DNA from 4 places in the Brenneria sp. L3-3C-1 genome. Region 2 is predicted to be linked to each of the others. Evidence: predicted binding sites of a transcription regulator. Region 2 holds the regulator's gene; each other region holds the start of a gene.
What was found. Region 2 encodes Fur, which represses iron uptake genes when iron is present. Its sites were predicted from a motif close to ATAATAATGAGAACNACTATCAA; they were not measured.

Region 1 (2,210 bases), on a different contig from region 2:
GAAAGATCGCGCCATGAGATTGTCGTGTGAGGCACAACATATCGGTTAAAAATAATACGATAGAGTCACATAGGGATCATCGGCAGGAGAGGGGAAAACTTTAATACCCTTGCTGGTGATTAATAAGCCAATAAAGTGGGGGAAAACGGGAAATATTCCGTTCATCGTCATTGAAAATAAAAAACCGGAATAACAGGGATTACCGTTACTCCGGTTTATTCAGTCACCGCCGGGGCTGACCCGGGGCGGTAAGAAGACGGCTTATTTTTTCGCCTCGGTGAAACGTTTGGCGGCTTCGTCCCAGTTTACGACGCTCCAGAACGCTTTGATGTAGTCAGGACGACGGTTCTGATATTTCAGATAGTAAGCATGTTCCCATACGTCCAGCCCGACGATTGGGTAGCCGGATGCGCCGGAAATGGCTTCGCCCATCAGCGGGCTATCCTGGTTGGCGGTGGATACAACCGCCAGTTTGCCGTCATCTTTCAGCACCAGCCAGGCCCAGCCGGAACCAAAGCGGGTTGCCGCAGCTTGTTCAAATTTTTCTTTGAACGTATCGACGCTGCCGAAATCACGCTCAATGGCGGCTTTCAGATCGCCGGCCAGCGTGGTGCCCAGTTTCAAACCTTTCCAGAACAGGCTGTGGTTGGCATGGCCGCCCGCGTTGTTACGTAAAGCGGTTTTTTTCTCTGCCGGTACTTTGTCCAACTGCGCGATCAGTTCTTCCGCAGACAGTTTGGCGAACTCAGGCAGGGATTCCAGCGCTGCATTAGCGTTATTGACGTAGGTCTGGTGGTGTTTGGTGTGATGGATTTCCATCGTTTGCTTATCGAAATGAGGTTCCAGCGCGTCATAAGCATAAGGCAGGGATGGCAGTGAATAACTCATGTTTAGCATCTCCATGGTTGTCGTACTGAAGTGTTGTAGTACTGAAAAGAGGTATCGTACACAATTATTCTAGTACACAAAGTGTTGCGGCACTGCTTTTGTTAGCACCGCGTAAGAATTAGGTTCATTATAGTTAATTAAATGATATTGAAAATGATTATTCTCGTCTGAAAGCGATGCGTTTCATCGGCTTAACCCCCGATAACAAGCGCTTATGTGGTAATGCGCTGAGGTAACAACAAATCGGTCTAAGTCTTCGCGCTCTGGCGCTATTCGCACAGTCGCTGCGGATGGGTGTAAATGGTTGAACGGCCCGGACGACAGAAACCCACCAGCGTCAGATTGCATCGCTCGGCCACCTCGACGGCCAGCGAGGTGGCTGCGGAAACCGCAAACAGGATCTCCACGCCGCACATGGCGGACTTTTGTACCATCTCGTAGCTGGCGCGGCTGGAAACCAGCACGGCGCCCTGCCGCCACGGTTGTTTGGCCCGCATACCGAGCAGCTTATCCAGCGCGACGTGGCGACCGACGTCTTCACAGCCGCCGCTTAGCGAACCATCCGGCAGAATCCAGGCCGCGGCATGGGTGCAACCTGTTAATTGACCTGCCTGCTGCACATCTTTCAACTGCGTCAGCGCGGATTCGAGGCGGCTTAGCGAAAAGGTTTGGCTAAAGGGCAAGGGCGCAATGGGTTTACCGATCTCCGATAGCTGCTCAACCCCGCAGACGCCGCACCCGGTGCGGCCGTCCATCGCCCGACGCCGTGCCTTTAATCCGGCAAAGCGGCGGCTGGAAAGCTCGATTTGAACTTCGATGCCGTTGCATACCGGTTGAACATCGATGCCATAGATATCCTGCGGCGACTGGATGATGCCTTCCGACAGCGAAAACCCCAAAGCAAACAGCGGCAGGTCTTTGGGCGACGCCATCATAACGACGTGCGAAATACCGTTATACACCAGCGCCACCGGTACTTCTTCCGCCAGCCAGTCGCCCTGCGGCTGCGCCAATGAACCTTGATGACGAACCGTTCGCTGACATGCCCCTGTCGGGGGCGTTACCGTCTGTGCATTAACGCCTTTCACCTGAACACCTGCAAGTTAATAACCGGAAACTGATGAAAGCATTATTTCACTGCCTCCCGACGGATGCGAATTTTTCTCCGAAAACGGTGAACATGCCCGCGCGCCGCCGACCGTTTTGTTAATGGATGTACCATAAATTGTGCGTTAACTCGAAGAGTTGTCATTCTCTTTCGGCTGCGGCTGTCGGAAATGCGCATCACTGTATACGCTTTAGTCATGCTCTTTATTTAGCGA
Region 2 (2,210 bases):
TGAGGAAGCCAATAAACAGTATAAGCGTCTGGTGCTGGGTAAAGAGGTTCGTCTGCGTAACGCTTATGTGATTAAAGCGGAACATATTGATAAAGACGAGCAGGGCGCCATCACCGCCATCTACTGTCGCTACGATCCGGATACCTTAAGTAAAGATCCGGCTGATGGCCGCAAGGTAAAAGGCGTGATTCACTGGGTGTCCGTAGCGCATGCGTTGCCGGCGGAGTTCCGCTTGTACGATCGTCTGTTTAGCGTCGCCAATCCGGCGGCGGCGGATGATTTCCTGTCAACCATCAACCCGGAATCGCTGAAAGTGGTGCAGGGATTCGTTGAGGCGAGTCTGGCGCAGGCGGAAGCGGAAAAAGCGTATCAGTTTGAGCGCGAAGGCTACTTCTGCGCCGATCGGGTTTATTCCAGCGCGCAGCATCTGGTGTTTAATCGCACGGTAGGCCTGCGGGATACCTGGGTGGGGTGATAGCGGGATTGGCTTACAGAGTAAAACAAAAATAAAACCGCCTCGGCGGTTTTATTTTATGACGGACAGGAAGTCCGTCACCCTACGGATCGTCGCAAGCGACGTTGAAAAGAGGTTGCTGACAAAGTCGTCTGTAAGCCTGAGATACCCGGGCCTACCGTACCGAGGGGCCATTATGGGACACATCCTTGTGCCCCACCCTGCGGGCCAGCATAAATGCTGTTCAAATTTGCTCCTGGCAAATTTGTCGGCGGCTTACGCCGCTACGACCCCTCGCCACGCTCTCCCTAATAACAGGCTATGTCAATGGTCTGAAAATCGCTTCAGGCGATTTTTTATGCGGTCGATTTATCTTCTTGCATCGTGCAGGGTTTCGTCTTCACGGCAATCCCCTTCACTGCAATGGCCATACAGATACAAACTGTGGTTGGTCAACTTGATACCGTGTCTTTCCGCTATTTCGCGTTGGCGTGCTTCGATATATTCGTCACGGAATTCAATCACTTTGCCACAATCCAGACAAATCAGATGGTCATGATGATACTGCTGCGTCAGTTCAAAAACGGATTTACCGCCTTCAAAATTATGACGGGTTACGATCCCCGCATCATCAAACTGATTCAGTACGCGGTAGACGGTCGCTAGACCAATCTCTTCACCCATATCAATCAGTTTCTTATATAAATCTTCCGCACTGACGTGATGGCACTCCGGATCCTGCAACACTTCCAGAATTTTCAGTCTTGGAAGAGTGACTTTCAGGCCGGCCTTCTTTAATGCGATGTTGTTGTCAGTCATGCGGATTTAGTCCTGTTGCTTACTTATCAATGGAGGCTACCTAGCCTATGTCATCGGTCGGCTCAAAAAATGTAATAACGTCCCAATTATAGAACTGCGCATTCAAAATGAAAACCATGGAATGTTAACAATATTATTTCCACATACACTACAGGTGTACCATGCAATGTATTGTTGGTAAATGAGGAACGTTCAATGAACGCACAGAACCGATGTGGGTATTGTACATACTTATAAGGAGAAGTTAAAAAAATGTATCAATTTTTATGAGAGGTTTTTTCTATCAATCTGGCTCTGACGAGAGTGTCATCAGAGCCAGAGAATCGGCTCAGCCTACCAGTTCTTTCAGATTCAGTTCGTCGCCGATCTGTTTTACCCAGGCTGTAACGCGCTCGCTGGTCAGTTCGGGTTGACGATCTTCGTCGATGGCCAAACCGATGAAGTGGTTGTCATCAGCCAGACCTTTAGAGGCTTCAAAGTAATACCCTTCCGTCGGCCAGTGTCCAATAATCGTCGCGCCATGCGGTTCAATGATATCGCGGATGGTGCCCATGGCGTCACAGAAGTACTCGGCATAGTCTTCCTGATCGCCGCAGCCGAACAAGGCAACCAGTTTACCGCTGAAGTCGATCTCTTCCAGCGTAGGGAAAAAGTCATCCCAGTCGCACTGCGCTTCCCCGTAGTACCAGGTAGGGATACCGAGCAATAAAATATCGAACGCTTCAAGATCTTCTTTGCTGCTTTTGGCGATGTCATGAACTTCGGCAACGTCGGTTCCCAGTTGCTGTTGGATCGTCTTGGCAATGTTCTCGGTATTGCCAGTGTCACTGCCAAAGAAAATTCCTATGAGTGCCATGAATTGAATAACCTCTTGATTCTTAATGGTATGATGCCGTGTTTTACCCACTTATCGGCTAATAATAGCAGACGCGCCCGG
Region 3 (2,210 bases), on a different contig from region 2:
GAGCCGTGCGCTAAAAGTTGGCATTTATACAAGCTGAACTAGCCTTGTCACCTAAGCGTAGCCAACTCCCTTGCATTTTCCAGTTTCCCTCTCATTGTGATTATCACAAATGGAACGTATTTCACACTTTATAGTAACCATTAGTAATTATTTAATTAACATTTACTCAAAAATCAACCGCATTATGGTTTACTGATGGGATCGCAAAGTTGTTCGGCACGTTCAATAAAAGGCTGTAAACTTTTTTTCTGTCCGGGATTGGCGGGATCATCCAACCAGATGGCATCAATCGGCTGCGCGTTGACCAAGCCGGCTTTCATTTGTGCGGTCGCGATGTCATTGAGCGGATACTGCATCAGGGTGCCCGTGTGTAAGGCATACAGTGCATTGCCAGGGCGGCAAATAAGTTGAACCTCTTCCCGCGTAAATGCCCACTTCTCTCCGTACTGTAGACGGCTTATATTCGCCAGTTTTGCGGCGGCAACGGCATTAACGGACAGTGAAGCGAAAACGAGAGATAACAGCAATTTCTTCATCATAATGCTCCTGAACATGACTATTCAGACGATCATGCCCCATCGCGGTCGCGTAATGATCTGAATCAGAAAGACAGTTTTATAGCATATAAAACATAAGGTTACTATATGGATGCCGGCAGCGATCATAACGATAGCGGCGGATAAAGTCGAGCGGCAAAGTCAGCATCATTCAGGATGTGGATGTGCAAAACAGAGGTAAGATAAGCGATGAGCCCTAGCGGAAGAAGGTTGGGAAAGGAATATCAGAGATTTGAAACCGGTTCAGCGTGTCGCAAGAGCGGGACAATGCGCCCATTCAACCGGGGCGCACCGTGTTTCCGTCAGCCGACAGGACTCAGGCTGATTCGCCACCCGCGACATTCGCCGCCATTTTTTTCAGATCCTGGTCGATAAAGAACAGGCCGCCTTCACTGGTGTTAACCAGCGCCAGCTTATCAAGGATAGATCGGAACAGTTTTTCTTCTTCATGCTGTTCAGCCACGTACCATTGCAGGAAATTAAATGTTGAATAATCCTGCAAAGCCATTGCGGCATGGGCCAGTTCGTTGATTTTTCCAGTAATCAGTTGCTCATGTTCATAGGTCAGTTTGAATACGTCAGCCAGCGACGCAAACTCGACCGGCGGCGCGGCGATGGTGCCTAATACGGGCATGCTGCCGGTATCGTCCAAATAGTTGAACAGGCGCTGCATATGCTCCATCTCTTCCTGAGAGTGTGTCTTCAGAAAAGCGGAAGCGCCTTCAAAGCCTTTGTCGCCGCACCAGGCGCTCATCTGTAGATACAAATTCGCAGAATAAAATTCCAGGTTAAGCTGCTCGTTCAATTTTTGAATCATTTCTTTTTTTAACATCGTCGTCCCTTATATCTCTGGCAGGTAAATTAATTCGAAATTATTATGCCTTGAATAAATAAAATAAAAAACATCTTATTAACTAAATTAACAATAAATATTTATATCCTTATAAATCAATATATTATTATTTTGCGTTATTGATATTAATTTTCATTTCCAATAAATAATTCGTATTATGAGTGATAATCATTTTTATTATCAAAGAGCAAATTAAATATAAATTTAACTTATTTTTGTCATCGGCAGACATTACCGCGGCTTGCCATTTTACCGCCTCTGCTTTACCTTGACGCGCAAAGTGTCGTCGATAAGCAGGAGAAATCCCACATGAGATATAATCTGGCAGACCTTTCCAAAGAAGAGATGGACAAGGTGAATGTGGATCTGGCGGCGTCAGGTGTTGCCTTTAAAGAGCGTTATAACATGCCAGTGATCCCTGAAGCCGTGGAGCGGGAACAGCCGGAACATCTGCGTAATTATTTCCGTGAGCGCGTTGCCGTCTATCGTCAGCTGTCTTTGCAGTTTTCACGTCTGCCCTATGAGCCTAAATCCAAGTAACCGCTGCCGCCTATCACGCCGGACATACTTCGTATTGATAAAAAATACTTTCTCCTTGCATGTGGGGCCAAACAGGCAGCTAATGGATTAGCAAGCCACCCTTTTACCAAGCGAGGTCAGAAATGAGTAAAGGAATGGACAGCAAAAAGAACAGCAAGAAGAAACCCTTGAAAACCGCAGCGGAAAAACGCGCGGATAAAAAGGACAAGAAGGCTAATCCGCAAGCGGATGCCATCACTTAAAAACATCAATGCTGATCG
Region 4 (2,210 bases), on a different contig from region 2:
TATTTTGCGCGACCGCTGCCAGCAACGTCACGATCTGGCGACACGCGGCATGAATATGCGCGGATTTGCCATTCATCCTCTGCGGCTGGTCAGGGCGATGCAGGATATCGTCAATAATGACGTTACGCTGTGCGTCGACATGGGCAGCTTCCATATCTGGCTGGCGCGCTATCTGTACAGCTTCCGGGCGCGGCAGGTGCTGATGACCAATGGCCAGCAAACCATGGGAGTGGCCTTGCCCTGGGCTATCGCCAGCTCGCTGATCCATCCCGGTCAGAAAGTGATTTCGGTTTCAGGCGACGGCGGTTTTATGCAGTCCAGCATGGAGCTTGAAACGGCGATACGCCTGAAGAGCAATCTGTTGCACATTATCTGGGTGGATAATGCCTATAACATGGTTGAGATGCAGGAAGAGAAAAAATATCACCGTTCTTCCGGGGTCAAATTCGGCCCGATCGATTTTAAAGCGTATGCAGAAGCGTTCGGCGCCAAAGGGTTTGCGGTCGAATCGGAAGACGAACTGGTCAGTAAGCTGCGGCAGGCGATGGATGTTCAAGGGCCGGCGGTGATCGCCATTCCGGTGGATTATTCGGACAACCAGCGTCTGATGGAGGATCTGAATATCAGTCAGCTTATCTAGCGTCTGTCTGGCGTGCTTTTGACGCCGGCGGCCCAGGCGGATCGCGATCGGGGAAGCCATCACCGCATGCGCACGGTTTGTCATTGGTGATAAACGTGGATACTATTGGCAATGGTTATCATTTCGTTTCCGGTTTATTCGGATGCCTAGCGGAATCTGCCTTATGCCGACCAAAAATATCGTCAGCACCGTTGAGCCGCCGGCGTTTTCCGGCGGCGACCGGGCGCTGGCCGCTGAGTTAAGCGACTTGCTGCGGCAGCATCGACCTCATTGCCTCGATAGCGTTAAATTCGGCGAACCTCCCCCGGCGGGCAGTATGCCCCTTGCCGAGTGGTCTCAGCCCGCGGTATTTAATCCGTTGGTTCAGCGCTATGGCGATGATCTGTATCGGGACTATCCGGATAGCCAGCGCGAGGGAAAACCGCTGCAATCGCTATGGGCGCAGTGGTACTTCGGGCTGCTGGTGCCGCCCTTGATGTTGGTATTGCTCAAACACGCTGCCGTACTGGATTGTTCGCCGAATCAGATACATGTCGGTTTTCATCACAAAGGACACCCGGCGACGTTTTATATTGCGACGCGGGCGCTGCCGTCCGCATCGGCCGGCGACTCGCCGCGAGCGCGGCTGGAGAGGCTGCTGCATCAACATATTGCCCCGGTGATTAATACGCTGGACAGCTTCGGTGAGCTGAATGCCAGACTCGCCTGGAACAATACCGGCTATCTGATGTACTGGTTTCTGGGCGAAATGAAGGCGCTGATGCCGCAAGATGAACTTACCCGCCTGAGCAACGATCTGTTCTTTTCCCGTTCACTACTGGATGGCGGCGAAAATCCCCTCTATCGCACGGTTATTCCCCGTAGCGGCATCATTCAACGCCGCAGCTGTTGCCAGCGCTACCGTATTCCAGGCGTCATGCGTTGTCAGGACTGTACGCTGAATAAGGTTTAATACCTTCCGCGGCGTGGATGGTTTACTCTTTCAGTGGTGCGGGCCGCACTGAAAACAGGCGGTAAAACGGCAAACCGACAGGGAAATTAACATGCTGATAAGATCCGTCAGGCGGATAATCAAACGTATTGCCATTATTTTGGGCGTGGTGGCGGTGACGCTGCTGGCTATCCGTATTTATGACACGCAACGTGGGCCGGCGCTGGCGCCGTGGCATACGTTTGCGCCGGATGAACTGTCGGCGGAGGAGCTTGACCGGGCTGACTGGGCAGCTTACCTGCGCACCGAAGAGACGCTTTTCCAGCAAATCAATCAGCATGTGACTCAGGAACTGGATGACGATGAACAACGGCCGATTAACCGTTATTTTTCCGGCAGCCCGGTTTATCCGGGCAGGTTTCAGCATGACTGGAACCGTTCTTATGAATTGATGCCGGACGGCGCGCCAAAAGGCGCGGTGGTGCTGTTGCATGGGCTGACGGATTCTCCTTATAGCCTGCGGCATATTGCCGAGCGCTATCGCCAGCGCGGATTTGTGGTCGTCGGCATTCGTCTGCCGGCGCACGGTACGGTGCCCGGCGCTCTGACGGACGTCCGCTGGCAGGACTGGCTGGCGGC

Region 1: the regulator Fur is predicted to act here: its motif matches at 1,030-1,052, upstream of sodA (superoxide dismutase [Mn]).
Region 3: the regulator Fur is predicted to act here: its motif matches at 1,572-1,594, upstream of ftnA (non-heme ferritin).
Region 4: the regulator Fur is predicted to act here: its motif matches at 740-762, upstream of fhuF (siderophore-iron reductase FhuF).

Annotation. Positions count from the first base shown of each region.
Region 1 is NZ_JAEMHF010000009.1:90,175-92,384, forward strand. Features, by position in the region: gene sodA (superoxide dismutase [Mn]) at 262-888, opposite strand; gene fdhD (formate dehydrogenase accessory sulfurtransferase FdhD) at 1,158-1,976, opposite strand.
Region 2 is NZ_JAEMHF010000002.1:192,067-194,276, reverse strand. Features, by position in the region: gene glnS (glutamine--tRNA ligase) at 1-475, shown strand, start outside; gene fur (ferric iron uptake transcriptional regulator) at 824-1,273, opposite strand; gene fldA (flavodoxin FldA) at 1,602-2,129, opposite strand.
Region 3 is NZ_JAEMHF010000001.1:431,158-433,367, reverse strand. Features, by position in the region: gene JG725_RS01925 (YebY family protein) at 183-539, opposite strand; gene ftnA (non-heme ferritin) at 874-1,389, opposite strand; gene JG725_RS01915 (DNA polymerase III subunit theta) at 1,720-1,950, shown strand.
Region 4 is NZ_JAEMHF010000005.1:128,847-131,056, forward strand. Features, by position in the region: gene alsS (acetolactate synthase AlsS) at 1-640, shown strand, start outside; gene fhuF (siderophore-iron reductase FhuF) at 804-1,592, shown strand; gene JG725_RS12335 (carboxylesterase) at 1,684-2,210, shown strand, end outside.